DNA from 4 places in the Gorillibacterium terrae genome. Region 3 is predicted to be linked to each of the others. Evidence: predicted binding sites of a transcription regulator. Region 3 holds the regulator's gene; each other region holds the start of a gene.
What was found. Region 3 encodes Rex, which represses fermentation and respiration genes when NADH is low (regulators of the CRP and FNR family bind a similar motif). Its sites were predicted from a motif close to TTGTGAAATATTTCACAA; they were not measured.
Positions count from the first base shown of each region.

Region 1: a site for Rex is predicted at 1,836-1,853, ahead of ACSEXS_RS09080 (L-lactate dehydrogenase). Genes of this name have one in related genera too.
Region 2: a site for Rex is predicted at 4,540-4,557, ahead of ACSEXS_RS07975 (DUF438 domain-containing protein). Genes of this name have one in related genera too.
Region 4: a site for Rex is predicted at 5,059-5,076, ahead of ACSEXS_RS20530 (AtpZ/AtpI family protein). Genes of this name have one in related genera too.

Region 1 is NZ_JBPPGI010000001.1:2,036,349-2,043,874, reverse strand. Features, by position in the region: gene ACSEXS_RS09085 (ABC transporter ATP-binding protein) at 1-1,770, shown strand, start outside; gene ACSEXS_RS09080 (L-lactate dehydrogenase) at 2,023-2,973, shown strand; gene ACSEXS_RS09075 (NAD-dependent protein deacylase) at 3,003-3,752, shown strand; gene ACSEXS_RS09070 (phosphotransferase) at 3,789-4,772, opposite strand; gene ACSEXS_RS09065 (hypothetical protein) at 5,111-5,290, shown strand; gene ACSEXS_RS09060 (DsrE/DsrF/DrsH-like family protein) at 5,572-6,048, shown strand; gene ACSEXS_RS09055 (aminotransferase class V-fold PLP-dependent enzyme) at 6,117-7,526, shown strand, end outside.
Region 2 is NZ_JBPPGI010000001.1:1,807,232-1,814,757, reverse strand. Features, by position in the region: gene ACSEXS_RS07990 (acetylxylan esterase) at 1-583, opposite strand, end outside; gene ACSEXS_RS07985 (permease) at 843-1,865, shown strand; gene ACSEXS_RS07980 (TIGR03943 family putative permease subunit) at 1,862-2,971, shown strand; gene ACSEXS_RS07975 (DUF438 domain-containing protein) at 3,164-4,426, opposite strand; gene ACSEXS_RS07970 (cupin domain-containing protein) at 4,617-4,943, shown strand; gene ACSEXS_RS07965 (Crp/Fnr family transcriptional regulator) at 5,121-5,618, shown strand; gene ACSEXS_RS07960 (TIGR03943 family putative permease subunit) at 5,695-6,702, opposite strand; gene ACSEXS_RS07955 (permease) at 6,713-7,526, opposite strand, start outside.
Region 3 is NZ_JBPPGI010000002.1:537,456-544,981, reverse strand. Features, by position in the region: gene ACSEXS_RS12560 (amidohydrolase) at 1-618, opposite strand, end outside; gene ACSEXS_RS12555 (DUF47 domain-containing protein) at 831-1,448, shown strand; gene ACSEXS_RS12550 (redox-sensing transcriptional repressor Rex) at 1,574-2,200, opposite strand; gene dinG (ATP-dependent DNA helicase DinG) at 2,197-5,058, opposite strand; gene ACSEXS_RS12540 (tetratricopeptide repeat protein) at 5,141-5,749, opposite strand; gene panD (aspartate 1-decarboxylase) at 5,857-6,243, opposite strand; gene panC (pantoate--beta-alanine ligase) at 6,248-7,153, opposite strand; gene panB (3-methyl-2-oxobutanoate hydroxymethyltransferase) at 7,189-7,526, opposite strand, start outside.
Region 4 is NZ_JBPPGI010000007.1:76,423-83,948, forward strand. Features, by position in the region: gene atpG (ATP synthase F1 subunit gamma) at 1-215, opposite strand, end outside; gene atpA (F0F1 ATP synthase subunit alpha) at 357-1,871, opposite strand; gene ACSEXS_RS20505 (F0F1 ATP synthase subunit delta) at 1,887-2,438, opposite strand; gene atpF (F0F1 ATP synthase subunit B) at 2,435-2,923, opposite strand; gene atpE (F0F1 ATP synthase subunit C) at 3,025-3,249, opposite strand; gene atpB (F0F1 ATP synthase subunit A) at 3,367-4,149, opposite strand; gene ACSEXS_RS20525 (ATP synthase subunit I) at 4,183-4,557, opposite strand; gene ACSEXS_RS20530 (AtpZ/AtpI family protein) at 4,550-4,789, opposite strand; gene wecB (non-hydrolyzing UDP-N-acetylglucosamine 2-epimerase) at 5,235-6,380, opposite strand; gene upp (uracil phosphoribosyltransferase) at 6,510-7,139, opposite strand; gene ACSEXS_RS20545 (RidA family protein) at 7,400-7,526, opposite strand, start outside.

The DNA.
Region 1 (7,526 bases), on a different contig from region 3:
GACATATCCAAAGCTCATTGGAAAAAGTTACTGCTGGGATTTCTTGTGCTGGTGGCGATCTCTGCGATATCTTTGACGGGGCCTCATTTGCAAAAGCTGCTGGTTAACTCCGCATTGAAGCCTCCGGCCGGAGAAAGCCCCAACGAAAGACTGTTTATGCTTGCTATCGCGGGGTTGGCTTTCGCGCTGATTTCCACAGAATTGCTGAATATCGTCAAAGGCCGGATTATGGCGGCGGTCAGCTCCAATATCGCGGCGGATTTGCGCAAGATGGTTTTTGACAAAATCCAGACCTTGTCCTTGGGCTTCCTTACCTCTCAACGGGCCGGTGACTTGATGAACCGGATTTCCTCCGATACGGATCGGATCCGGAATTTGATTCAAGAAGTATTCACAACGGCTCTTTTCCAATCCATCATGCTCGTTTCTGTAAGTGCCCTGCTGTTTCAAGCAGATTGGCGGCTCGCGCTGATCGTGATACTTCCGGCTCCTATCGTGGCCTATATGCAGGCTTATTTCTGGAAATACGTGATTTGGAAGCTGGTTCACAAGCAGTGGCGGATCCAAGACAAAGCGAATTCTTTTCTGCACGACGTATTGAGCGGAATTCGTGTAGTGAAATCCTTTGGCAAGGAAGGACGGGAAATCAGCCGATTCCGTGACTATAACACCTCTTTTGCGGTGGCTGCCACGAAAACGGAGCAGGTGTTCAGCGTCCTGTGGCCCTTATCCAACTACTTGATCCAAATCGGACAGTATATCATCCTCTTGCTTGGCTGCATGTATATTAACCGGGGGCATATGAACCTTGGCGAGCTGATTCAATTTACCGGCTACGCCAGCATGGTGTATGGACCGCTAACCTGGCTGATGTACCTGCCTCGGACGATTGCCAATGCGGTAATCTCCATTGACCGGGTATTCTCGGTAATCGACCAAGAGCCTGAAATCGCAGATACAGTGGAATCCAAGGAACATCAGATTCAAGGCGCGCTTCGTTTTGAGAACGTAACCTTTGGTTACAAGTCCTACGAGCCCGTCTTGACGGATGTCAACGTAGAAGTGAAGCAGGGGGAAATGATCGGGCTGGTGGGTCATTCCGGCTCCGGCAAGTCTACGTTCATCAACCTGGTGTCCCGTTTCTATGACGTGAATGAAGGCTCCATTCAGATTGACGGCATGAATATCCGGAGCATCAAGCAGGAGGATTTGCGTTCTCAAATCGGCGTAGTCCTTCAAGAAACCTTCCTGTTTAGCGGCACCATCCTGGAGAATATCAAATACTCCAAGCCGAATGCCACGCTGGAAGAAATCATTCAAGCGGCGAAGATTGCCAACGCCCATGATTTTATCGTCAAGTTTGCGGACGGGTATGATACCAAGGTGGAGGAAAACGGCAATAATCTCTCTGGCGGGGAGCGGCAGCGAATCGCCATTGCCCGGGCTGTATTGAACAATCCGAGGATTCTCATTCTCGATGAAGCGACGGCAGCCTTGGACATTGATGCCGAAACGGCTATCCAGGAAGCATTGAAGCGGGTAACGAAAGGTCGGACGACCATTGCCATTGCCCACCGGTTGTCCACCTTGCGGAACGCGGATCGGCTGCTGGTTCTGGAGAAAGGCAAGGTCGCCGAGGTAGGGACCCACACCGAGCTCATGGAGAAGCAGGGGATTTACCACGGCCTCGTCATGGCTCAACGGAATATGGCAAAGGCCAAGCCGATGACCGAGCAAGCGAAGCAGGTTCAGGAAGTTCTGGTTGGCTAATAAAGTTCAGTTAGGCGATTGGAGACAACTTCCAATCGCCTTTTCCATCCATCCGGAGAGTTTCGATTTGCAGCATTTGACAATCCCTTCTATCTTATGCGAACATCGAAATAAACCTGCGGATGAAGCCAAGCGGAACATTCCAGGATTCAACCGCATGGAGGTTCAACCTCCCGAGGGCATAAGCCCGTTTGGAATTTGGAACGATAGCATAGAGCATAAGAGGTTTGCACGCCGAAAGGAGACACCGTCATGAGCAAAAAAGGAGACCGCGTCGTACTGATCGGAACGGGACAGGTTGGAGCAAGCTATGCGTTTGCGCTTCTCAACCGGGGCATTGCCAAGGAACTGGTCATTATCGACAAGAACCAGGACAAAGCGCTCGGAGACGTGCAGGACCTGAACCATGGACTGCCCTTCGTCTCTCCGATCCAAATATGGGCCGGCGATTATTCCGACTGCAAGGACGCCGATATCGTCGTCATTACGGCGGGAGCCAACCAGGCTCCGGGGGAAACGCGGCTCGATCTGATCGGCAAGAATTCGAAGATCTTCCGCGGCATCGTGGAAGATGTGATGAACAGCGGCTTCAACGGCATCTTCCTGATCGCCACCAATCCGGTCGATGTGCTGACCTACGCCACATGGAAATATTCCGGTCTGCCGCCGGAGAGGGTCATCGGCTCGGGCACGATCCTCGACACCGCCCGGCTGCGGTACCTGCTCGGCCAGCATCTGCAGGTGGATACCCGCAACGTCCATGCCTACATCATCGGCGAGCACGGGGATACGGAGCTGCCGGTCTGGAGCCATGCGAACATCGGCGGCTTGCGCCTGCCGGAGTATGCCAAGGCCAACCCGGACAAGGCGCCGAAGAAGGAAGAGCTGGACGAAATCTTCGCGAATGTCCGCGACGCCGCCTATCAGATCATCCAGTTGAAAGGGGCGACCTATTACGGGATCGCCGTTGCGCTGGCGAAGCTGACCAAATGCATCCTGCGGGACGAGCATTCCATCCTGACGGTATCTACGCTCATGAAGGGACAATACGGCCTCGACGATACCTATCTGGGAATGCCCTGCGTGGTCGGCCGCAGCGGCATCGTCGAGGTGCTGCATCTGGACCTGGCGGAAGAAGAGCAGCGGAAGCTGCAGCATTCGGCGGAGGTGCTGAAAGAAGCGCAGGGGTCCATCGTATTCTAAAGGGAGAGGAAAAGGGGGGAGAAGCGGTGATGGATTCCGTGCAGCGGCTTGCGGAGCGGATCGGCCGAGCAAAGCGAATCGTGTTCTTCGGCGGAGCGGGAACCTCGACGGAAAGCGGGATTCCCGACTTCCGTTCGGCGACCGGTCTGTATCGGACCGGAGGGGGAACCGGCTACCCGCCGGAAACGATGCTGAGCCGAAGCTTCTTCGACCGGCATCCGGAGGAGTTCTTCGCCTTCTACCGCAGCAAGCTGCTGCACCCGCAGGCAGAACCGAACGGAGCGCATCGCGCTCTCGCCCGTTTGGAGGGAGCAGGCAAGCTGGCCGGGATCATCACGCAGAATATCGACGGCCTGCATCAGGCGGCGGGAAGCCGTCGGGTCGTCGAGCTGCACGGCTCGGTGCTGAGGAATCGCTGCATGTCCTGCGGAAAGCCGCATCCGCTTGCAGCGATTGCCGACGGCTCCGAGCCAATCCCGCGCTGTTCCGCCTGCGGCGGCATCATCAAACCGGAGGTCGTGCTGTACGAGGAGAATCTCGATCTCGGCGTTCTGGAGGAAGCCGTCCGGCTCTTACAGAACGCCGACCTGTTGATGGTGGGAGGCACATCGCTCACGGTGAACCCGGCCGCCGCCTTGATCGGCTATTACCGGGATGGCCCGCTGGCGATTCTGAACCGGACGCCGACCGCTTACGACCGCTACGCGGAGCTGGTGATCCGCGAAGGCATCGGGGATGTGCTCGAAGCGGCCGTTCGGGAAGCGCTGACCGGAGCATGACGGCCGTTCCGGAAGCACTTCGTGGAGCACGGCTGCTCAACGAAGCGCTTCATCGACGAAACGGTTGACCCGGGCCGACCGCTTCGTTTGGTCCAGCAGGACCTCGTCCGGGTCGAGTCCGGCCTCCCGGCGATGCCAGAAATGCAGGAACACGTCCAGCTTGCGCAGCTTGACGAGGAGAGGCAGCAACCTTCGTTCCTCCGCCTCCAAGGGGAGGATGGCTTCGTAGCCGGCGACCATCTCCCGAATGAGCTGCCCGTCAAGCCCGCCGGGAACGGAAAGCTGCTCGGCGAGGCAGACCGCGAGCTCCATGGCGCGGATATCCCGCGTGGCGAATTCGAAATCGAGCACGGCGGAGACGCGACCGCCCTGCGTCAGCAGATTGGCGAACGAGACGTCGCCGTGGATGAATTGGCGGGGGAGCCGAAGCAGCTCTCCCGCCAATTTCTTTAAGGCCATTAACTGATCGAACAGCTCCGCGGCATCCTCTGCCGCGGCAGCGAGGGCAGGCGAGCGCAGGAAAGAGTCGGTTACCTTTCGTATGTCTTCTTCCGCCATGTCCAGAAGCTCATCGTAAGCGGGGTAAGCCGGCGGCTCGGCGAGCTCCACCTTAGCCAACGCCTGCACCAGTCTGCCGACGGTGCGGCCGTATTCGCCGGCCAAGGCGCGGTCCTGCTGCCCGGGCCGCTCGCCTTCAAGGTAGTGAAAGAGCGCCGCCGGCTTGCCCGACGGCGTCGTAACCCAAGTCGCGCCGTTGTCCGCCGCAACGGGACAAGGCACCGCGAAGGGCAGCCGGGCGAGGCTAAGCTTCAGTAACAGCTCATGCTCGGTCCGCAGCTTCGCTTCGTCCGAATGGTTCTCGTAAATCCGCACCACCCGAAGGCTGCCATCCTCCAGGACAGCGTACCGGGTGGTGTTGTTCATTCCGCTTTCCCGCGCCTCCACGGCCCGAAGCGGGGGAAGCGTATAGCCGGCCAGGACAGCCCGGCAATCGGCTTGGATTTTTTCTTCAGCTGTCAAACAGGATGGCGTCGTTTCATTCATTTGCTCATTATCAGCCTTTCTCCTCGGTTTCGGACCGATTGTCCGCAATTTGATATACAGGGATAGTATCATAAATGACGCCTAATCGCCCAGGAGAAGGAGCTGGTCCGCCGTAAACGGTGTCTATGCTTTATCGCCGGAAGGGATGGAGGGGGGAGGCTCCCGGCTTCATGGAAATCAAGTTTGCTTTGGTTCCGGCATTGAAATCATTTCTCATTCTTTTTTTGCAAAATGTGAAAAAGATCACTTTATTATATGTGAAATGTGTTACAATGTACTTGTAAACAACGATGGGAGTGATTGAGATGAAAGAGATGAACCACGATCAAGTATCGATGAACCTGCTGCAGTTCTGCTATACCTGCGATGACGCCGCCAACTGCCACACCGAAGAAATTTGCCGTCAGTGCTGGGCCGAACAAGGCCTTCTGTCTCATGAAGAGGAAGAAGCGAGCACGGACATCAGCCGCATGATCAACGCGTACTACGCGTAAATCGACGTTTATCTTCTCCAAGCTCCTGCGATATCGATAGAGTACCTTACCCCTTCGGCGCACCTGCGCCTGAAGGGGTTTTTGCCGTTGGCTTCATGCGCTCCCGGTGGGAGAAGCGGAGGAATGGCATTTGTCACAATCTGGCACGGGCGAGCTCCCGCACTCGGCCGGTGCATACCCCGCGGCCGCTTCGTGAAAACTAACACAGGCTTACATCATACATCATGCAATACGGGGTACGGCCAATTTGCCGGTTCGGCGGGAAGGATGGGAAACCACCAATGGAAAAAAGAATGAACCTGCTCGTGTTCAGCGGGGAGTACGACAAGGCGATGGCGGCTTTGATTCTGGCCAACAGCACCAGGGAGCTGGGCGCCGAGGTGACGCTGTTCTTCGCCTTCTGGGGGCTCTTCCTTGTGCGTGATCCGGAGAAGCTGACCGACGAGGACAAAACGCTCTACGAGAAGATGATGGGCCGGATGACGCCGAAGGGACCGGACGAGCTGCCCTTGTCGCGGATGAACTACGCCGGCTTGGGGAAGAAGCTGCTGCTTGAGATGATGGAGGACGACGACGCTCCGCCGCTGTCCGCTTTTCTCAAGGGGGCCAGGAAGAAAGATATCAAGTTCTACGCCTGCAAGTTATCGGTGGAGATCATGGGATTTAAGCCCGAGGAATTCATTCCCGAATTGCAGATCGTCGAGGCCAAGACCTACCTGAAGGATGCACTCGAAGCCGACATGCAGTTGTTTATCTGAGAAAGCTAACCTTCCCGTTCCGCCCTGCATACCCTATTCTGACATGGGCGAATGGAGGGGGAGCGCGGATGACGGACGCATGCCGGTTGGTTAACAGCACGAGGAGCCGGACCGAGCTGGAGCAGCATTTTTCCCGCTTCCGCGGGCAGATTGTGGGGGATCGGGCCACGTTCCGGTCCCCTTACGGCGTCAAGCGGATTCTCTATGCGGATTGGGCGGCGAGCGGCCGGCTTTACGGTCCGATCGAGGAGAAGCTCCTGCGGGAATTCGGCCCCTACGCGGCCAATACCCACAGCGAAGCCACCTTCACGGGAGCGGCCATGACCGAGGCTTACCGGGAAGCGAAGCAGGTCATCAAGCGCTGCGTGCACGCCGGGCCGGACGATCTGTTGTTGTTCTGCGGCAACGGCATGACGGCGGCGGTCAACAAGCTGCAGCGGATGCTCGGACTCCGGTTGCCGCCGGGATGGGCCTTGCCGGATTCTTTTCCCGAGGAAGAGAAGCCGGTCGTCTTCGTCACGCACATGGAGCACCACTCCAATCAAATTTCCTGGCAGGAGACCATCGCCGATGTGGTGGTGCTGGAACCGGACAGCGGCGGCCGCGTCAGCGCGGCGCGGCTGGAGGAAGAGCTCCGGCGCTATTCCCGCCGCAAGCGCAAGATCGGGGCCTTCACGGCGTGCTCCAATGTCACCGGCGTGATGCCGGAGCTGACCGAGCTGGCGGCGGCGATGCACCGGCACGGCGGGCTGGCCTTTGCCGACTGGACGGCGTCCGCTCCTTACGCCCGGCTCGATATGCATCCGCCGAACGCGGAAGAAGGGCTGGACGCCGTCTATTTGTCCCCGCACAAATTTCTCGGCGGGCCGGGCTCAAGCGGCATGCTGCTGCTGGATGCACGGCTCGTCCCGAATCCGGTGCCGGACCTTCCGGGCGGCGGCACGGTAAGCTGGACGGACCGGTGGGGTGGCACGGTCTACGTGGAGGACCAGGAGGAGCGGGAAGACGGCGGCACGCCCGGATACCTGCAGGCGGCGAAGGCGGCGCTGGCCTTCGTGCTCAAGGAGCAGATGGGCGCGGCCGAAATCTGCGAGCGCGAGCATCAGCTTGCGGAGCACCTGCTGACCGGTCTGGAGGCGATACCCGGCGTGGCGATTCTGGACGCCGGACTGAGAGAGCGGCTGCCGATCGTTTCCTTCACCGTTGAGACGGTGCATTATCCGCTCATGGTCCGCCTGCTCAACGACCGGTTCGGCATTCAGTCGCGCGGCGGCTGCTCCTGCGCCGGAACCTACGGGCACTTCCTGTTTCAACTGGACCGGGAAGAATCCGGGCGCATCCGGCGGGAGGTCGAGCAGGGGAACCAGCGGGAGAAGCCGGGCTGGGTCCGCCTGTCGCTGCATCCGGTCATGACCGACCGGGAAGTGGCGTTCCTCATCGAGGCGGTCCGCCGTAGCGTACGCTTCGCGCCGCTTTGG
Region 2 (7,526 bases), on a different contig from region 3:
GCGAGCTGACCATCAGTGTCAAGCCTCCGCCCTGACTCGTGCCCATGACGATAATCCGGTCGGCGTCCACCTCCGGCTGCTCGCGGACGAAGCGAACGGCCCGCAAGGCGTCCACCGTGATCGCCTTGTAATAGTAGGAATCCTTGTCATGCAGATTCTGGGTCACCCAGCCTTTGACCATGCCGTTCGTCTGGTCGAGCGTGTTCCCCGTCTTGCCGCTTTGGCCGCGCACGTCCATGGCGAACACCGCATATCCCATCATCAGCCAGGCCGCATGGTGCTCCGGAAGCTCCCGTGAGCCGGTGTAGCCGTGGTAGAGGACGATGCAAGGCAGCGGCTTCCGGAAGGACTGTTCCGGCAGCAGCAGCCAGCCGTGAATCGGCGTTCCGGCATAGCCCGTGTAGACCGTATCGTAAACGGCGGCGCCGATGAGCGGAGAATCCACCCGTGTACGCTCGCAGGCCCAGGCGGCCTCTTTGTCCTCCCGAAGCGTGCGGTCCCAGAATTCCTCCAAATCGGCTTGCGCCGTCCGCTCCGGCAAAAAGCCCTCCAAATCCTGTATTCTTCGTTCAATCACGTTCATAAAAAAATCCTCCTGCCGAGTAGGTGAAGTTCCTTCGCTTCGAGCCGTCCCCGTCAGGCCGAAACCGGCCGGGAACCCGAGGCGAGTTTGTGCAATTGTGTTAATAGTAAGGATTGCCGAAACGAGCGTCAAGCGCATTGGACACAGAGCTCCGCTCCAATCTGTTGCTTGCCGCAGCCAAATTCAGAATTAAGTTGCCCCTAGGCAAAATCGGAGTATAGTAGAAGGTGCTTATTTTGATAGATTGGCAGGTGCCTCTATGAAGACCTTCTATCAGCTCAACACCATCTTTCTCAGCATGATCATGGAAGCCATTCCCTTCGTGCTCGTCGGGGTGCTGATCTCCGGAATGATTCAGTCCTTCATCTCCGAGCGTTGGATCGCCCGGATTATGCCGAAGAACCGTGTGTTATCCGCCCTCCTCGGCGCGAGCATCGGCGTCTTTTTCCCTTCCTGCGAATGCGGCATCGTCCCGATTACCAAGCGGTTGCTGAACAAAGGCGTTCCGCTGCAGGCGGGCATCGGATTCATGCTGACCGGACCGATCATCAATCCGATCGTCCTGTTCGCCACCTATATCGCCTTCGGCAACAATTGGAAAATGGTGCTGATTCGCTGCGGCATGGCGTTCGCGGTAGCCGTCTTGGTCTCGTTGGCGCTGAGCCTGCTGTTTCCGGCGATGCCGCTGAAGGAATATACCTTTGCGGGCATCCCTTCCTTCGCCGCCGAAACGGCCGCTTCCGCCGAAGAAAATCCGACTTGCGCCGAAACGGACGCTTCCGGGAAAGCGGGAGCGGTTTGCGCAGCCGGTTCCTCGATCCGCAAGGAGCCGCTTTCTCCGCCGCCTGCCTTCGGCGCGCAGATTCGCCGCTTGGGGAGCCGATTCTACGAGGTGTGCCTGCACGGCATTGACGAGTTCTTTTCCGTCGGCAAGTACCTGGTGATCGGCGCCTTCATTGCCGCTTCCATGCAGACCTTCATTCCCACCTCGTACCTGATGAAGCTGGGAAATACGCCTATCATGGCCAGCCTCGTCATGATCACACTCGCGTTTATCATGTCGCTCTGCTCCGAGGCGGACGCCTTTATCGCTTCCTCTTTTCGGAGCACCTTCTCGGTCGGACCGCTGTCGGCATTCCTCGTCTTCGGTCCGATGATCGACATCAAGAACACGCTGATGCTGCTCGGCACATTTCGCAAACGGTTCGTCTTCAGCCTGATCGGTCTGGTCACCCTGTTCACGCTGATCGGCTCTCTGCTCGTCGGGAGGTGGTTTGGATGAAGCGCTTTGTCATCATGCTCGGCTTCGTGATGATGTTCGTCTATATTCGGGTGCAGGGCAACCTCAATATGTACATCAATACGCGCTATTCTTATTTGTCCGTTCTGACGATTGGCATTCTGTCGCTGCTCTGCGCAGTAGAATTCATCCGGGTGTTCCGGAAGGAACGGGAAGAAGAGAAGCGTAAAGAAGCGGCCGCGCAGAGAAGCGAAGAAAGAAGCCGGAAGGCTGTCGAGACGCTCCGGGCGGAGGATTTGGCTGGCGAGTTTACGACACCTATGCCTCCTTTGGAGGGCTACGTTCATATGCATGATCATTCCGATTATGCCGAGGGGAATCATCACCAGGAGTCCGTTCGCCATTACTCTAACGAGCACGATCACGGACATGATCACGGATATGACCACAAGCATGATCACGGCCATGATCACGCGCACGGACAGACTCCCAATCACGGTCATGCGCATGACGGGCACTCGCACGGCAATTCGACGCGGCTGCAGCGGGCTTTTACCTATCTGGTTCTTTGTTTTCCTATCTATACGGGCATTTTCCTCCCTGCGCAGACGCTGGATTCGAGCTTCGTCAAAGCGAAAGGCTTTTCATTTCCGAGCCTCGACGTCTCGGCGGACAACCCGGGCAATCACCAATTCCTTCGCCCGGACACCAGTATCTTTTACGGCAAGGAAGGCTACGACAAGCTTAAGAAGAAGGAATTATCCGAGTTCGCGGGCAAGGACAGCATCGCCCTGACGGACCCGAATTACCTCAAAGGCATGGAAGTGCTCTACAATTTCCCCGGGGAATTCATGGGGAAGACGGTTTCCTTCGACGGCTTCGTGTATAAGGGGGAACAGGTGGAGGGCAACCATTACTTCGTATTCCGCTTCGGCTTTATCCATTGCGCCGCCGATTCTGGCGTCTTCGGCATGCTGGTCGACTTCCCCAAGGGCACCGTGCTGAAGGACGACGATTGGGTCCATGTCACCGGCACTCTCTCCTCCGAGCTGTACCAGCCGTTCAAACAGACGCTTCCCGTGCTGGAGGTCACCTCCTGGCAGAGCATAGACGCTCCGAAGAATCCTTACGTGTATCGCAGCTTCTGAGGCAGGCGGGGGACGGGAAACCCACTGCTCTCGCCTCTCCTTCCTCCGTATTTCAACCAACCTTCTGCTTGCTGCATTAAAAAAGCTTGCCCGTATCGGGCAAGCTTTTTTTGTCGTTATGCATTCTTCGGGGAGGATGCGGACAGCTGGTTTCGATGCGTCATCCAACCACGGTTACACGATGTCGCCGGATCAGGACATGATCCGTTTCTGGCCTGCCAGCTCCTGGATCGGCTTGATGTTCTGGGTGAATTCCAGCGTACCCAGGTACCGCCCTCCCCCGTCGCGCACGGCGAAGTAACGGATATAGACGAATTTATCCTTGAACGGAATCCAAAAGTCCTCTGCATCCTTTACCCCGGCTTTGAAATCGGCCAGGAGCTGATCCACGATGTGAACGCTTTGCGGCGGATGGCAGTTCTGAACGGTCCGGCCGATGACCGCCTTGGTTCGGGCAAAGATCCGCTCCTTCCCACAGGAGAAATACCGGACGACATCGTTCTCGTCGATAAAGGTCAAGTCCACGGGCAGATGATTGAGCAGCGTCTCGAGCTGGAGCACCGACAGCGTTCCCGTCTCCATCCGGACAAAGCCGTCCGCTGCCGGCAGCGCGCCGCTTCCCCCGGCCGCTTCCGCCGCCTCGGCCGGATCGGCGGCCCGTTCGGGCACCCACTGCCGTTCGGGCGAGGCCAGGCAGTAGCCGATTTCCCCGCTCTCCCGGGCGATCTTGAGCCATTCGTCCTCCGTGAGCTTTTCCAGCGCCATGGGCATAAGGATGTTCTCTTCCTTGAAGATCATTTCCGTGATATCCTGGGTGACCTGCTCCAGAAGCCCAAGCCGGTCGCTGTCCTCGGCGGTCCCGTCCGTCCACAGGCGTTTCAATTCTTTGATCCCGGCGCGAATCCGGTCATCGACTCCCCACATGACCTTCGTCGGACCGTAGATTCCGTATTTCTCCAGATAGGGAAACAGCAGATTTTCCTTGCGGCTGTAGTGCTTATCGAGATCAAACAGCAGGCTCAGATCCTCGACCAGCTTGAGGCGGCCCGCTTCGTCCCGGCTGCGGGTGTATTGGTCCCGATGCAGCGCGATCGTGAAGCCGAGGAGGCGCTCGATCTCCCGATTTTCCAATTTGAAAGTATGCACCGGATGACCGGGCTGTTCTTCCGGCTTGGCCGAGCGATGGATTTCGTTAATGGAGCCTTTGAATACGGCGGCATGAACGCTGCATAAGCGCTGCACCTCCGCCACCGGGATGCCTTCTTCCTCCATCAGGGCTTGCTCCAGCCGAGAAATCTCCGCCACTGAGATATCCCCGACGGCCTCGTCGAAACGGGCCTTCACCTCGTCGACCGTCTTCCCGTTGTGCAGGTCCCGGATAATCTCCTGCAGCAGCCGCTGCCGCTCGGGACTCAGCGTCTCCGCCTGCTCGCGGTTGTTGATCAGCTCACTCATCTATGGCACTCTCCTTTAGGACTTATCTTCTTCCGGATGGGCAGCGCCCGCCGCTCATTCTCACTCGGTGCTGTACTCTTCCTTTTCAAATTAGCACGGCGGATAAAGGGTTTTTGTGATTTGAATCACTAATTGATTCTCATTCTCATGTAAAGATGGAAGCAGATAAGAACCGAAAGGATGGATGACCATGGAAACCCAAACGCTCAGACAGTTCCAGGATTATCAGGAGGGCAAGTTCGTCAAGCATTTCGTCTACCGCGAGCCGGAGTTCGTCGCCTTCGTGCTCAGCTTCGACGCTGGTCAACGTCTGCCCGTTCACAAGCATCCCGGAACCAAGCTGCACCTTCTCGTTCTGGAAGGGTCGGGTACGGTGACCGCCGACGGAGCTGAAACCGAAGTAAAGGAAGGCGAAACAGTAGTCCTGTCCGGCGATGCCGACTTCTCCTACAGCAGCTCGGCGGATGGCCGTTCCAGCCTGTATGTCATGCTCATTCAGGCTCCCCCGGCCGTCTGAGAACAACTGCGGCTGCCTCTTCTCCCATGCTGCTAAGACCCAAAACGGACCTGCCATCGGCAGGTCCGTTTTTTTGAAAACCGACTCTTGGACACGGCGGCCTAAACCCGTATAATGCGAAGAGAACCAACGTAATTCCTAACAGCCTGCCCGAAGGGCAGGATACGGAGGCTGCCCATGTTCCTGCAAAAAGGCGAGACCTTGTTTCGTCAAGGGGAGCAGGGTCCGCTGTATCGGTTGGAGAGCGGCATGCTGAAAATCGTCCGCGTCCACCAAGACGGCTCCCAGTTCCTGGTCAACCTGATTCTCCCCGGCGAAATCATACCCCATCATTCGCTCATCAGTCCGAACCCTTATTACGGCACGGCCATCGCCCTTATGCCGAGTGAGGTCGCGGTTCTTCCCTCGAACGAATGGTACCGCGACTTGGAAGGCGATCCCGAGCGGCTCCGCGCCATCGCCGAACAGCTCCAGGACAAGCTGCGCATGATGCAGCAGCGCGTCGATCAACTCACGGAGGTATCGCCGGCCGGGAAGCTGCAGCAATTGCAGGAGTGGCTGAGGGTTTATATCGCCCCGGCGACCTTGACGGATTTGCTGACGCAGGATGAGATCGGCCAGTTCATCGGCCTGAGGCGGGAAACCGTCAACCGGCTACTGCGCAAACCCCGGTAACGACGGACCGGGCGCTGCCGATTCCGTTAACCGGTCGGCGGACGCTCATCCCTGCCGTCCTGCCCTCCATGCCCCGCTACTCGGATGGCATCGACAGCCAGTTCGCCAAATCCTCATAAGCCCCGTCATAGGGATAGACGTACGGATTGGACGGAGCCGAAACCCGGGTCACCCGGTCGGCCCGCAGCGCGAGAACCGGCTCGCCGCCGTACGTCTCTTTTGCGATCGTGCCGCTCACCAAGACCCAGGTGTCTTGCGGAAAATCGGTCTTTCCCGAAGTCCGGACCAGTACGCCAAAGGGGGAAGCGTCTGCGGCGCTGCTGGACATCACCAGCCTGGCGACGGCAAATTCGTTCGGCTGCATCGCTTTCTCCCGAAAGACAAAGCCACTTACGGTCATCCGCTTCCCGGCGAACCGGTCCAGATGGAGAGCGACGGCGCGGAGCACCTCCCGATAACCGGTCTCCGGGACGAGAATTTCCGGCTTGCCATACAACCGCCGGGCCAGTGCCGCAAGTTCGGATGGGTGGCCGGTGGCGGAGGCTTCGGCCCCATCCGCTGCCGGCTCCTTCTCCGCCGGACCCGCCGCTTCGGGAACGGAACCGTTGCCTTCCCAGGTGTCGACGGGAGCCGACAGGACGGCGGACACCTGCGACCCCTCCGGCCCGCTGAGCGCAAGACCCAGGGAGCCCGCCAGCCCGCTGCCGCTCATGCCGTTCGGAAGCAGAACGGCATAGACCACCGGCAGCAGGAAGAGCGCATACAGCAGCCCGACGGAACGAAAGCCGTTCGGCGACGCCGCAGGCTCGCAGCAATCGCAGGACAACCGATGCCCGCGGTTGCCTCCCAACGCCATCCAGATCTGCGCTCCGGCGAGCAGAATCAGGCCGATCGACGCCAGCTTGACGGCCGTTTCCATCCGCGGAGCGATGTATTCGAGCAAGCTCCCGCTTCGGGCGAGACGCTGAATAAAGCACGAGTATGCCAGCAGCAGCGCGGCCCGGAAGAGGTAATGCCGGGCGCGGCTGCGCTCGGCCCTACGCTTGGCTTCCTCCGGAAACTCCGGCATTCGGTTCATGCCCATCGCCGAATCCTCACCCCCCGCTCCCGACAAGCCCCAACCGTTCGATCACCAGCGCACCCAGGAGAACCAGCAGCACGACGAGCAAGATCAGCAGCAGTACGAACTTTCCCCGGAACGCCGACAGCATCATCAACAGGCTCTTCGTGTCCAGCATCGGGCCCAGCACGAGAAACGCAAGCAGCGAGCCGGACGGCAGCATTCCGGCAAAGGCTGAGGCAACGAAGGCATCCGAGGTGGAACACAGCGACAGCGCAAACGCAAGTCCCATCATCAAGAGTGTGGCCGTCAGCGGGCTTTGGCCGATGCCCGCCATCACGCTGCGGGGTACGGCGCTCTGAATGACCGCCGTCAGAGTCGCGCCGATCAGCAGGTACTTGCCCATCTCGAAGAATTCGTGCCCTGCGTGCGAAACCGCCTGGGCGATCCGCTCGGACAAGGAGAGCGGCGGCTCTGCTTCCGGTTCGGCTGACTCCGCTTGCCCGCTTAATCCTTCCCGGGTGAATTTCAGCGGGCGGTCCATTTTAATGAGATAAACTATTAATGCAATTAAGCATCCGACAAGCAGCCCGAAGCCCAGCCGCCAGTAGGCCATCTGCGGCTCCGTCCGGAACGCCGCCCGGGTTGCGGCGAAGACGACAGGATTGAAGATCGGCCCTGCCAGCAGGAATACGACTCCGATGTAAGCCGGCATGCCTTTGGCGATTAGCCGTCGGACGATCGGCACGATTCCGCATTCGCAGAGCGGAAACAACAGGCACAGCACGGCGGCCGCGGCGATCCCGCCGAGCGGATGATTCGGGATCAGGCGGCGGAGTGTCCGGTCG
Region 3 (7,526 bases):
GGCGGAGGCCTCGACGAAGCGGAGGATGTACTCCGGCGGACAGGTATACGGGGCATGCGGCGAGATCATCGTGGTGATCCGCCCGTTCGCCGCGCCGTTCCATTCCCGGGCAAAGCGGATCGCTTCCGCCAGCTTGGTCTCTTGGACGTCCGGCGGGCACAGCCCGATGACGCCGCGGGCGAGCACGCCGCGCATGCCGGACGCCTCCACCGCTTGAGCCACTTCATCCATATGATCGTACATGTCCACGAAGGCGGTGGTTCCGAATTTAAGCATTTCGACGATCGACAGAAGCGTGCCTGCCCGGACGTCCTCCGCCGTGAAGCGGGCTTCGTTCGGCCACATCTTCTCCTCCAGCCAGACCTGCAGCGCGAGATCGTCGCCGACTCCGCGAAGCAGCGACATCGCCGCGTGCCCGTGGGTATTGACGAGTCCGGGCATGAACAGCCGGCGGGTGCCGTCGACGATCTCGTCGAAGCCCTTCGCTTCTTCCTCCGGCGGGAGTGCAGCTCCCAGATAGACGATCCGGTCCCCCTCCACGACCATCGAACCCCGCAAGACAGGTTCTTGTTCATTTGCCGTCAAAAAAATTCCGTTCTTGATCCAAATGCGCTTCATCGCACCGATTCCTTTCACAGTTGAGGCTTCCTTCCCAATGTACAACGGGTTTCCGGCAAAAGCAAGGCGCCCGTCCGCTTCGAGGGTAAGCCAATGTGGCGCCGCTCATTGCTTTGTGCCGAATGTTTATGTTACTTTAACTGATAGATATCTCTTTACGGCTTGCCCGTACAGACCCGGTTAATCTCTATCCAAAAGGAGCAAAGGACACCATGTTTCAGAAGAAAAGCGACACGGACTTTTACGGACTCTTGCAAGAAGCGGCCGAGAACACGCTGGTGGCGGCCAACCTGTTCCGCGAGGCGATGAGCGGGGCCAAACCGCCCGTCACATATATCGATCAGTTGAAGGACCTGGAGCATAAGGGCGACAACATCACCCACATGATTTACCGCGGGCTCAACAAGGTATTCATCACGCCCCTCGACCGCGAGGACATCATGGACCTGGCCAACCGGATGGACGACGTCATCGACTATATCGAAGAGACCTCCGCCCGATTCGACTACCTGATCATCGAGAAGTCGGACGATTACATGCTGAAATTCGCCGAAGTCATCGTCGGCGCCTGCGAACACATCCTGGATGCGTTCAAGCTCCTGGCCAAGAAAAAATACAACCAGATCAGCGAGCATACGGTCATCATCAACAGCTACGAGAACGAAGGCGACCGGCTGCTGCGCGAAGGCATCCGCAAAATCTTCACTTCGCCGACCGACCCTTACAGCGATTTCAAGATCAAGGAGCTGTACGAGCGTCTGGAAAAAGCGACGGATGCCTGCGAAGGCGTCGCCAATATTCTCGACAGCATCATTCTCCGTTACGCTTAAGACAAGCGTTCCTCCACTTGAAAAGCATACGAATAAACGGGCTGTCCCTCCGGTTGTTCTCCGGATCGGGCAGCCCGTTTGGTTTGGGTTCGCGTAAGTCTGGCCGTTCGTCGGCCTTGGCGAGCCTACTCCAGATAATAAGCCAGGCTCTGCAGCTCGGTGGTAAAGTCGGCGTAATGCACGCGGACGCCTTCCTTCACCTTCAGAATCGCCGGAGCGAAGGACAGGATCGCTTCGACGCCGGCGTCGACGAGATCGTCGGCCACCTTCTGCGCCTCGGAGCCGGGCACGGTTACGATGCCGACCCGGATGTGCTGCGCCTTGACCGTGGCCACCATCTCCTCCATCGGCTGGACGGTGAGGTTGTTGATCGTCGTGCCCACAATCGAGGGCTGGGAATCGAACAGGGCGACGATGCGCATGTTGTCGTTCAAGTACGCGTTGTAGTTGCTGAGCGCCTTGCCCAAGTTGCCCGCGCCGACCAGAGCGACGGCGATGTCGCGGTCGAGCTTCAGGATGTGGCGGATTTTCTCGATCAGGTACTCGACATCGTAGCCGATGCCCTTCTTGCCGAAATCGCCGAAATAGGCGAGGTCCTTGCGAATCTGGGCCGGATTGAGATCAAGCCGCCGCCCCAAGTCTTGGGAGGAAACCGTCTGAACCCCGTTTCCCATCAGTTCGGTCAAGTAGCGCAGGTAAACGGGCAGGCGGCGTACCACCGCCTCCGATATTTTCTCCGTCGTCGTCTTCATGCCTCTTCTTCCCCTTCCATCCATTCGTGAATGCGCGGAACCACTTGGCCGACCGTCATATGCTCGATCTTCGGGCCCGGCAGCGAATACAAGAAATGCTTCCCATAATACGTCTCCAGAATTCTCGTGTCGTACACCATCACGATGCCCTTGTCGTTCGCCGTGCGCACCAGGCGGCCGAAGCCCTGCTTGAACCGGATAACCGCCTGCGGGACCGACAGCTTCATGAATGGATTCTGTCCCGCCTCCTTGAGCTTCTCGCTCTTCGCTTCAACCAAAGGATGGTTGGGCGGCTGGAAGGGCAGCCGAACGATCGCCAGGCAGCTCAGCGCTTCGCCGGGAATGTCGACCCCTTCCCAGAAGCTGCTCGTCCCGAGGAGAATGCTGGTTCCTCCTCCCTGGAACAGCTTCACCAGCTTGCTGCGGCTCGTGCTGTCGATGCCTTGGCCGAGTACCTGAATCCCCTCTCCGCCGAGCCGGTCCTTCAGCTCGCCGTGCACCTGCCGGAGCATCCGGTAAGAGGTGAACAGCACCAGCATCCGGCCGTTCATCGCCTTGGCAACCTCGGCGAGGGAATCGGTAAGGGCCGCGATGAATTCCGCCTCGCCCTTCACGCCCCGGAGAACGGGGAAATTCCGCGGGATGATCATCAGGGCTTGCTCCCGGTAACGGAACGGAGACGGCAGCAGAACAGTCCGCAGCCGATTCTCCGAGGCCGCCTTCTGCAAGCCAAGCTGCTCGGTTATATAATTGAACGTCTTGCCGACCGACAAGGTGGCCGAAGTGAGAATCACGCTGTCTTTGACCGAAAAGAGCGCATCCCGCAGCATGGCGCTGACGTCGATCGGTACGGCGAGCAGCTGCAGCGATTTGATCCGCTGCTGGGTCGTCCCTTCCATCCAGTAGACGAAACCGCTGTCGGACTGCTTCAGGAAGAAGCGCAGCGCATCCCGGTGCCGGTACAGCTCCTTGATGCCGCCCGCGATGTTGGTAACAAGCCCTTGCAGCTCCAACAGCTCCTCCTGATCCTTCATCTCGACGATCAGCTTATCCAGCGACTTGAGCACCGCCGTCATCCGGGCGTACAGCTCTTCCTCCCGGTCGAGCAGGGTTCCCCAGCCCGCCGGCTGGCGTCCCTCGGGGATGCGCAGCGTCAGCGGGCCTTCGCCGCCGTCTCCGCCCGAGAAGGCCAGCATCTCATAGAGGAGAGAAGCCAGCTCCTCCCAGCGTTCGCGGATATCGAGGAGCGCGGGCTGGGCCTCGTCGATCGCTTCGATCCACACGCCCGCTTTGTCCCGGGAGATGTCCTCGGCGTGCAGCAGCCGATTGCGAACGAAGGGGAGCTGGCCTCCTCGTCCGTCGCGGAACAGTTGCGTGACCGCGTTCACAAAGGAATACCAGGAAATTTCGGAGCCCAGGTGCTTGACCGCCACATCCTCGAAGTTGTGGGCTTCGTCGACGATCAGGTGCTTGTAGCCCGGCAGAATGCGATGCTCCGCTTTCATGTCGGTGAAGAGCAGCGAATGATTGGTGATGATCAGGTCCGCCTCGTTCGCTTCGTTGCGGGCCCGGTGGTAAAAGCACTTCTTAAACCAAGGGCAGTTCCGGTTCAGGCAGGAATCGGCGTCGCTCGAAACCGAACGCCAGAACTCCATGCTGCCGCGGCCGAAGTGAAGCTCCTCGTCCTCTCCCCGCTCCGATTCGGTCAGCCACGCTACCATCTGGGCTGCCATCAGCCGGTCCTCCCGGCCGTGCTCGTATTCGGCGTACGTAAGCTTCTGCTCGTATTTGCGAAGGCAGAGGTAATGGCTTCTGCCCTTGAGCAGGGCCGCCCGGAACTCGACCGGGAAGATCTGCTGCAAGAGCGGCAGGTCCCGCTGTCTGAGCTGCTCCTGAAGGTTGATCGTATGCGTGCTGACGATGACTTTTTTTTGCTCGCGGATGCCATAATAGAGGGCGGGCAGCAGATAGCCGAGCGATTTGCCCGTTCCCGTCCCGGCTTCGACCAGCAGATGACTGCTGTCCCCGAACGCGGAAGCGACCGCTTCGGTCATCTGGTCCTGCGCCGGCCGTTCCTCGAAGACGTCGAAGGATTCCCGGAGCGCGGCCTTAACGCCCTCGTAAAACTCGGGAAACGGCATTCCCAGATGCCGGGAAGTCTCCGCCTCGTCCCGTTCAGGCGAATCCGTGCCCCAATCTTCCGCCGCGAGGAAAAATTGCCGGAAATAGCGGTCGCTGTCCGGATCGACGTCCGCCGAGCGCTCCTTGCGCGCCGCTTCCTGGTCGATGAACCAGGCAAAGTCCGACGGATCGTCGCGAAACACGGACGCGATCCTTTGAACCGTCAGCAGCGGGAAATCCTGAAACCGGCTCAAGCATTTGAGCCACAGCAGGGCTGTCGCCTCCGCGTCGGAATCGGCCCGGTGGGGACGCTCGTGCGGAATTTCCAGACTTGTGCAAATGTTACCGAGAGCCAGGCTCGGCAGCGTCGGAAAGCAGATGCGCGCCAGATCCATCGTGTCGAGCACCATGCCGTTGAACTTAAAGTACCCCGAATCCTCGAGAGCCCGCTGCAAAAAAGCAAAATCGAAGCCGGCGTTGTGCGCGACCAGCACGCTGTCCTGCAAAAAGGGCTGCATCTCCGCCACGACCTGTTCGATCGGCGGGGCCTCTCGGACCAGTTCGTCGTCGATTCCGGTAAGGGAGACGATGAAGGGCGGGATGGAGACCTCGGGATGGACAAAGGAAGAATAGCGGGCCACGATCTGTTCGTCTTCTATAACAACAAGGCCAACCTGAATAATGGAATCGGCAGGCTGGCCTCCGGTGGTTTCAAAATCCAAAACGGCGAATTTCATTCCGGCCGATCAATTCCCTTCTTCCATGCTCCTTTTAGCATACCAAACAATTGTTCTTTGTTCAAAAGAAAAAGCAGGACGCTTAGGTCCTGCGGTAAGGCCAGAATTCCTTGCTCCATAAAGCGGGCTCCATGAAGGAGGAGTCCGTCAGATCGGCCATTTTAAAATACCCGTAGGCTTGATCCATGTTGTGGTTGTGCACCTGAATGCAGCCCATGGCATTGTAGGAGATCGCCTTCAGCTTGCTGTTCTTGGTCAGCGGAACCAGCAGTTGGAAGTGCCGGTAGGCTTCGGTCAGCTCCCCTAACCGCAGGTAGCCCATCGCCAAGTAGACCCGTCCCAATAAAAAATCGGGGTACTCCCGGACCAGCTGTTCGAATTCGCCGACGGCCCGGGCGAACATGTGCAGCTTGTAATACCCCTGACCCTTGGCAAAATGCTCCGAGGCGGGCCGGTCCTCCGCGGCGGATTCCGGCAGGCATGCGGTTTCCGGCTCCTCCATCAGCAGGGAACCGCAGTCGGCCAGCTTTTCCTCGAACCGCAGCCACTCCTCCAAACAGCTGTCGCTCATCGCCTTCAGCATGCGGAATTGATCGGCCAGCTCTGCCCTGCGCTCGGCATCCGCGTCCCGGCAGTCCTCCAGAATCCCGTCCAAGACCTCGTTCATTGTCACGAACAACTCCTTGAACATGCCCCCGAGCCTCCCCCTCACGCGTTTGGTACGTTCATTTTGTGCCCGGGGGGAGGGTTTCATACCGGAGGAAAGCAGGGCGAATTCGGCTGATCTGGTACGTTTCGTTACCGGAGAACCGTCGAATGTTCTTCTTTGTAGGACGCGCTGACCGGCTGGTTGGCCTCGTCGAGCACGACCACCTTCGGGTTCAGCTTGCGGGCTTCTTCTTCGGTCATCATCGCATAGGAGATGATAATGACCTTATCTCCCGGCTGGACGAGCCGGGCGGCCGCGCCGTTCAGGCAGATGACGCCGGAGCCCCGAGGACCCGGTATGGTATAGGTTTCCAAGCGGGCGCCGTTGTTGTTGTTGACGATCTGAACCTTTTCGTTCGGGTACAGATCGGCCAGCTCCATCAGGTCTTCGTCGATCGTTATGCTGCCGACGTAATTCAGGTTGGCTTCGGTCACCGTGGCCCGGTGCAGCTTGGATTTCATCATGGTTCGAAACATGCGGTTATTCCCCCTTCGCTGCTTGCAGCGGCGACGCCAGCGCCTCCGCGATTTCTTGACGGGTCAAAAGCCGATTGTCGATCAGGCGCGTCTTGCCGAAGCGTACGGCGAGCGCGACGATCCAAGCGGATTCCGCCGCTTCCGCTCCGAATGCGGGAGCCAGTCCCGGATACGTGAGCACTTCCACGTAATCGATGTCCGCGAGCGGCATTTCCCCAATGCGGGCGCGAATCCGCGCCTTCAGCCCTTCCGCGTCTCCGCCGGCTTCGGCAAGCCATTCGGGCGCCCGGCGCAGGGTCTCCGACAGCACGAGTGCCTGGGCGCGTTCGTCGGCGGACAGGTACACGTTCCGCGACGACAGCGCCAGCCCGTCCTCGGCCCGCACGATCGGGCAGGGGACGATCTCGACGGGAAGGTTGAGGTCCTCGACCATCCGGGAGATGACCGCGACCTGCTGGGCGTCCTTCATCCCGAAGTAAGCCCGGTCCGGTCCCACCAGATGGAACAGCTTGCTGACCACCAGCGCCACTCCGTCAAAATGCCCCGGCCGCGAAGCGCCGCAGAGCTTATCGGTTATCCCGCCGACGGAAATCCGGGTAGCCGACGGCCGGGGATACATCTCGCTCGCTTCCGGCAGGAAGACGATGTCAACTCCGTTCGCTTCGGCGAGCTGGAGGTCCCCCTCCTTATTCCGGGGATATCGGTCCAGGTCTTCGTTCGGGCCGAACTGCGTCGGATTGACGAATACGCTCAGCACGACGGCATCGCTCTCCTTGCGGGCCTGCGCAAGCAAGCTGGCATGTCCCGCATGCAGATAGCCCATGGTCGGGACGAGGCCGACGCTATGTCCCTGGACTCGATGGGCAGCCACCGCTTTTTTCAGTTCCGCAATCTCCGTTACGACTTGCATGGTTCTTCCTCTCCTCTATGATTCTCTGTCGACTGTCAGTTTGAGGACGGGCGGCCCGCCCCATACAGCACTCCGGGCTCCTCGGATTGGGCGGCCGAATCGTCCTTCGCGGGGACCGTTTCCGTCCGGTTCTGTTCCTGCGGCTTCACCGCATGAAAGGCATGCTCGGGAGCCGGAAATTGCCGACTGCGGACTTCGTCGGCATAGGCGGTCAGCGCCTCCCGGATATCCCGGCCGATATTGGCATAAGCCTTTACGAAGCGTTTGGCGGCCGGCGCCGCTTCGTATTGCAGCACATCGTGGAAGACGAGAACCTGGCCGTCGCAGCCGTTGCCCGATCCGATTCCGATGGTCGGAATCGACAAGCCGCGGC
Region 4 (7,526 bases), on a different contig from region 3:
CGCTTCTGCAGCATCGGGTGGCTGACCTCCCGATTGGCCGCGGCGATGTGGGCGACCATCTCGCGTATCTTCTCCTCGTAGGGCCGGGCGGCTTCCGCCCGCTGCTGAGCCTTGCGCAGCTTGGCGGCCGCTACCATTTCCATCGCCTTGGTGATCTGCTTCATGCTCTGGATGCTCTTGATCTGGCGTTTGACTTCGCGCATTCCTTTTGCCATTTTTTTCACCACCTAAGAACTTTCCATCGGAAAGTTCGCATCGTAAGCATCGGCTAAGCTTTTCGTTAGAAAAGTTCGCATCGTAAGCAACCTCTAAACTTTCCATCGGAAAGTTCGCATCGTAAGCAAAATGCTAGCCGTTTATTTCGAGGGAGCGAATCCCTTGCGGAATTGTTCGATGGCATCCTTCAGCGCCTTTTCGTTATCCGCGGTCAGGTCCTTCGTATCGCGGATCGAGGCGAGGATTGCCGGCTGGTTGGCTTCGAGGAACGCGAGGAACTCTTTCTCGAAGCGCTTGATGTCTTCCAGCTCGATCTCGTCGAGGTAGCCCTTCGTTGCCGTGTACAGGCTGGCGACCTGCTTCTCGACGCTCAGCGGCTGCTGAATGCCCTGCTTCAGCACTTCCATCAAGCGGGCGCCGCGATTCAGGCGGGCCTTGGTGGATTTGTCGAGGTCGGAGCCGAACTGCGAGAACGCCTGCAGCTCGCGGTACTGCGCGAGGTCCAGCTTCAGCGTACCGGCGACCTTCTTCATCGCCTTGATCTGGGCCGAGCTGCCGACGCGGGATACGGAGACCCCGACGTTGATGGCTGGGCGCTGGCCGGCGTAGAACAGATCGGATTCCAGGAAGATCTGGCCGTCGGTGATCGAGATCACGTTCGTCGGGATGTACGCGGAGATGTCGCCCGCCTGCGTCTCGATGAACGGCAGAGCGGTGAGCGATCCGCCGCCCAGCTCGTCGCTCAGCTTGGCTGCGCGTTCGAGAAGGCGGGAGTGCAGGTAGAAGACGTCGCCCGGGTAAGCTTCGCGGCCCGGCGGACGGCGGAGCAAGAGCGACAATTCGCGGTAAGCGGCGGCCTGCTTGGACAAGTCGTCGTAGATGATCAGGACGTGCTCGCCCTTGTACATGAAGTATTCGCCCATGGCGCAGCCGGCGTAAGGAGCCAGGTACAACAGCGGCGAAGGCTCTGAAGCGGAGGCCGTAACGACGATGGAGTAATCCATGGCGCCGGCTTTCTGCAGCGTGCCGACGACGTTGGCTACGGTCGACTGCTTCTGGCCGATGGCGACGTAGATGCACTTCACGCCGTTGCCCTTCTGGTTGATGATCGTATCGATCGCGATCGCCGTCTTGCCGGTCTGGCGGTCGCCGATGATCAGCTCGCGCTGGCCGCGGCCGATCGGAATCATCGAGTCGATCGCCTTGATGCCGGTCTGCATCGGCTCAAATACCGATTTACGGGCCATGACGCCCGGAGCCGGCGATTCGATGTTGCGGAATTCGGTCGTGGCGATCGGTCCCTTGCCGTCGACGGGTTCGCCGAGGGCGTTGACGACGCGGCCGAGCATGGCGTCGCCGACCGGAACCTGCATGATGCGGCCGGTCCGCTTGACCTGGTCGCCTTCGCGGATGTCCGTGTACGGACCCAGGATAACGATACCGACATTGCTTTCCTCGAGGTTGAGGGCCATGCCCATCACGCCGTTCGAGAATTCGAGCAGTTCCCCTGCCATACAATTCTCAAGGCCGTGGGCGCGGGCGATACCGTCCCCGACCGTAATGACTGTGCCGATTTCGTAAACCTGCATATCGGCCTGATAGTTTTCAATCTGGCTTTTAATCAGCGTGCTGATCTCTTCCGCTCTTATACTCAAGGAACTCACCCCTATCTACTGTGCTTTGCGTGAAACCAAGCTCTTGCGCAGCCGGGCCAGCTGGCCGGAGAGGCTGCCGTCGTACAGCATATCGCCGATGCGGACCGTCAGTCCGCCGAGTATATCCGTGTCGATGACGTTGACCACCTTGACGGTCTTGCCGATCTTGGCCCCGAATTCCCGGGCGATCTCGGCCGACTCTTCCTCCGTAAGGGGGAACGGGGTCGTTACGACCGCTTCGGCCTGCTTCATTCCTTCGCCTGCGATCTTGCTGTAATCGGCAGCGAGCTCCGGCAGAAGCGCTTCCCGTCGGCGGTCGACCAGAAGCTTCAGCAGGTTTGACACCTCGGTCGACACCTTGCCGTCAAACAGAGCGGCGATCACGTTCTTCTTCGCCTCCGGGGCGATGCTGGGATGTCCCAGAACCCCGCGAAGGTCCTCGCTTTCGGCAAAGGCGGCGGCGACCTGCTTCAGGTCCTCCTCCACGGCCGAGACATTGCCGTGTTCCCGGGCCAGCTCATACAGCGCCTTGGCATACCGTTTGGAAGCTGCCGTGTCCTTGCTCATGAGGATTGTCCCCCAACCTCTTTCAGGTAATCGTCAACCAGCTGCTTTTGCGAGCGGGGATCGATCTCCTTGCGGATGATCTTGGAGGCGATCTGGACGGACATGTCGCTCACTTCGCCGCGCAGAGCGGCGATGGCTTTGTCCTTCTCCGTCTCGATCTGCTGGAGGGCGTCCTGCTTCATGCGGGATGCTTCTTCCCGGGCCGAGTGCAGAATTTCCTCCGTCTGGTGATTCGAGGCCTGACGGGCCTGCTCGACGATACCGAACGCTTCCTTGCGGGCCGTCTCCAGCGCCTGCTTTTGATCCTCCAGGTACTGGACGCTTTCCGCGCGTCCCTGTTCGGCCTTCTGAATTTCGCTCTGGATATATTCACGGCGCTTCTCCATGACGCCGAACAGCGGACCGAACGCGTAACGGTTCAGCAGCAGGTACAGCACCACGAAGGCGACGATGGTGATCAAGAAATTTCCCAGATTAAACGTCACTGTAAATCCTCCCTTCGGCAACAAAGCCGCATGCAACCGTCCAAGTAAAAGGAAGGCGCGGATGGCTTAGGCCTTCCCCGCCAAACCTGGAATATGTGAACTTAGGCGCCAAAGTAGAACATGAAGGCGAGGACGACACCGATGATCGGCACAACTTCGACGATACCGACGCCGATGAACATCGTGCTTTGGAGCGTGCCGCGCAGTTCCGGCTGACGGGAGATCCCTTCGACCGTCTTACTGATAATCAGGGCGTTGCCAATACCGGCGGCGATGGCGCCGAGGCCTACTACAATTGCTGCTGCAAGATATGCATATACTCCCATTGTTTAAAATCCTCCCTAAGCTAATTTTGGATGGGTATGGTGATCCCCGTTCGGAACAAGCGAGCGCTATCCGCGGGGGTGTAGCTGAAATGAAGTGCGGTCTTAACCGACCGAAAGTCAATGCGCGTCCTCGTGCACGGTCGCCTGTGCGATGTAGACCAGCGTCAGGATCGTGAAGAGGTACGCCTGGATGGCGCCGATGAAGATACTGAACCCTTGCCACACCGCCATGAGCGGCGTGCCGAACGCCCCGGCCATCAAGATGGTCGAGATGAGCACTTCCCCGGCGTAAATGTTGGCAAAAAGACGCAGGGCAAGCGTCAGCGGCTTGGCCAGATTTTCGATGATGTTGACGGGCAGGAAGATGGGATAGGGTTCGACATAATGCTTGAAGTAATGCCGTGTATTCTTCGTCATGCCCCTGAAGTGAACGATCGAGATGACGACCAGCGCGAGCGCCGCCGTGACGGACAGGTCGGCCGTCGGCGATTTCCACCAGGAGACCTCGGCACCTTCATGGCCTTTGGCAATAGCATCGTCGATCGCCGCCTGGGAGACCACCGTGTGGCCGAACAACTCGACCGGATGATGGGCTTCCGACGTGACGAAAAACGGGAGGCCGAGCAGATTGCCGATGAAGATAAAGAGGATCAGGGTCATCGCCAGCGACGTGTATTTCTTCCCCGTCTTGAGATCCTGCGTGCTCGCGATCATGCCTTGGATAAACTCCACGACCCACTCCAGGAAGTTCTGCATCTTGGAGGGGTTGGTCACGGACAGCTTCCGGACGCAGAGCCGGGCGATCACGAAGACGATCACGCAGGTCACCAAGAGCGTCAGCAAGCTGGCGAGGTCGATCTTGATGCCATGTCCCAGATCCCATATCGGAAATTCATGCATGGATATAATTCACCCCTTTCCCCGGCCTTGCTCTTAATGGTTTTTAAAAGCGGAGAAAATGCCGTAGAGAATCGTGCCGAACTGAATGAACACCAGTCCGGCGACGAGTCCGACCAGGCTTGCATGGAGCTTGACGGCGATCATGGCGGCGAGGATGACGATGCAGACGCGCGTTATGTAGCCGAAACCCTTCTGCTTTTTCTCCGACTTTTGAACAAGATGATTGGCAAAGCGCTTGGTATGATAACCAAGATTCCAGGAAATCGCCAGGCTGGCCGCCGTTCCGAGCGCAAGTCCCGCGAGCGCCGGTCGGGCCGACGGAAGGAAAAGCGCCGCCACGAGGCAGACGGCGATGAACAAGAGGGCTATAGTGAATAACTTTCTCAAGAGTACGGCCAGGTCATCCATTCGTTTCCTCCAAGTAGCGCTTGATGAGGAGAACCGCTCCGGCGAGTCCCAGCGCGAGACCGGTCAGCGTGCCTGCAATCATCCAGGCTTTGCCGCCGTTCGTCAATCGGTCGATCCAGCGTCCGACCGCGTACCCTCCCAAAATACCGAGCGCCACCTCCACGCCGAGCGTGCCGACCAGTCCGGCAGCCTTCCAAGCTTCATTGGGCTTATGGGAACCGGGGTCCGGCATGTGAGACTCCCTCCTCCAAAAGAAGCGGTTGCAGGTGAGAACTTTCACGGATGCGATCAGCGTAAAAATAGCGCAAACAATCCTCATTCATTGTAGCTAAGGCAGGAACCCATGTCAATTCGGCCAAAAAATAAACTTCTGTGAACGAGCATCAAAAAAACCTTGATAAATCAAGACTTGTGTCGTTTTGTTGCGTTTGCTACCGTTTCCACTGTGACTGAATCTATTGACAATTTCAGATAACTGTTATATGGGGCTTTATACCCAGATTGCGAAAAGAGGCACAAACCCTTGCCAATATTGGGTTTTTCGAGTTGCCCGCCCACAACTTTCATAGCCTTGGCAAAAACCCATCCAGCGCCCGTAGCGCCCTTCCCAGAAAGAAAACAGGCCGGTTCGGGACAAAAGGTCCCGCCGGCCTCCTGGTCGGTTTGCACGCATGCGTTCAGTTCGTTCCGAAGGGCTCAGGCCGCTCCGGGGACAAGCCGAAATGATGCTTGATTGCCTGGACGATCCGCTCCGACGCCCGGCCGTCTCCGTACGGATTGGCCGCCCGGCTCATCCGTCCGTAGAGCGCCTGATCGGTGAGCAGGGCCCGGGTTCGGGCATAGACCTCCTCTTCCTCGGTCCCGACCAGCTCCAGGGTTCCCGCTTCCACGCCCTCCGGACGCTCGGTGGTATCCCGCAGCACGAGCACGGGCACGCCGAAGGAAGGAGCTTCCTCCTGCAAACCGCCCGAGTCGGTCAGAATCAGGTGGGTGTGCGGATAGAAGTTGTACATGTCCTCGACATCGAGCGGATCGATCAGCCGGATGCGCGGATGGCCGCCGAGGATTTCGTTCGCCGGCTCGCGGACGGCGGGGCTCAGGTGCACCGGATAGACGATGGCGATGTCCTCGAACTCGTCGGCGATCCGTTTGACGGCGCGGAAAATCTGCCGATGCGGCTCGCCCTGGGATTCGCGGCGGTGCGCTGTCATCAGCACGAGGCGCTTGCCCTGCGCCCAGTCGAGCATCGGGTGCGTATAGCCTTCGCGCACCATGTAGCGGGGCACGTCGGTAATCGTGTTGCCGGTGACATAGACGCGGTCGGCCGGCTTGTTCTCCTTCAGCAGATTGCCCGCCGACCAGCCGGTCGGGGCAAAATGCAGATCGGCCAGCACCCCGGTGAGCTGCCGGTTCATTTCCTCGGGATACGGCGACAGCTTGTTCCAGGTCCGGAGGCCCGCTTCCACGTGGCCGATCGGAATCTGCTGGAGGAAGGCGGCGTAGCTCGCGAGGAAGGTGGTCAGCGTGTCCCCGTGCACGAGAATGATGTCGGGCTTCGCTTCGGCGAACACCGGCATCAGCCCCTGGATCACCCGAACGGTAATCTCCTCGAGCGACTGCCGGTCCTTCATGACGTTCAGGTCGTAATCCGCCTTGATGGCGAAGGTCTCCATGACCTGATCCAGCATCTGACGGTGCTGGGCGGTCAGGCAGACGAGCGGTTCAATCTGTTCCGGGTGACGCGCAAGCTCCAGCACGAGCGGAGCCATCTTGATGGCCTCGGGCCTTGTCCCGAAAACCGTCATTACTTTCAGACGTTTCATGAGGAACTCCTTTCCCAGACCGTGGCGGCGCGGAAGCTTCCGCGCCGGAGATTTCGGCTTGACCCAAGCTTCGTCAAGCTCCTTTATCGTACGGCCGCGAAGGCCGGGAGTTTCACGACAAACCGGACGTTATTTCGTGCCGAACAGACGGTCGCCCGCGTCGCCGAGACCGGGAATGATGTACCCGTGGTCGTTCAGGTAATCGTCGACGGCGGCGACGTAGAGGTCCACGTCGGGGTGGGCGTCCTGCAGGGCCTTGATGCCCTCCGGGGCGGCGATCAGACACATCAGCTTGATCTGCGTGCAGTTCAGCTTCTTCAGCACGCTGATGGCGGCGATGGCGGACCCGCCGGTCGCGAGCATCGGGTCGATGACGATCAGTTCGCGTTCGGTCACGTCCGTCGGCAGCTTGGTGTAGTATTCGACCGGCTGCAGCGTCTCGGGATCGCGGTACAAGCCGATATGGCCGACCTTGGCGGCGGGGAGCAGCTTCAGCACGCCGTCCACCATGCCGAGGCCCGCGCGCAGAATCGGAATAAGGCCGAGCATCCGGCCGGAGATGATCTTCGATTCGGTCTGGGCTACCGGGGTTTTTACCGTTACCGTCTCCAGCGGAATGCTGCGGGTAATCTCATAGGCCATAAGGGTCGCCACTTCGTCCACCAGCTCGCGGAAATCCTTGGTCGTCGTGTTCTCATCCCGGATGTACGTCAATTTGTGCTGGATCAGCGGATGATCGCAAACATATACTTGTCCCATCAGTTATCCTCCCGAACGGCTTTCCACCGTTTTTTTCATAAAACTTTGTCCATTATAGCACAACCGATTCATTTAATCTTTTCCAAAACCTTGAACAGGATATTCCAAGAAAATGCCGCAATTTGTCGAAAGAGGGGTTCTTCCCTTAAACCGGTTTACCGTCGAGCTTCAAAAAAACAAGCCGCTTTCCTCCCCGGTACGGGAAGAAAAACGGCCTGTTTGCTGCTCCGGCTTTGCTGCTCCGGCGATAGTATAACCACTTACGGGCATCCTTCGGCAAGAACCGCTTCCGCCTCGATCTCGACCAGCAGCCGGGGATCGATCAGCGCCCGCACCTCGACCATCGTGGCCACCGGATCGATGCCCCGGAAGAATTCGCCGTGCGCC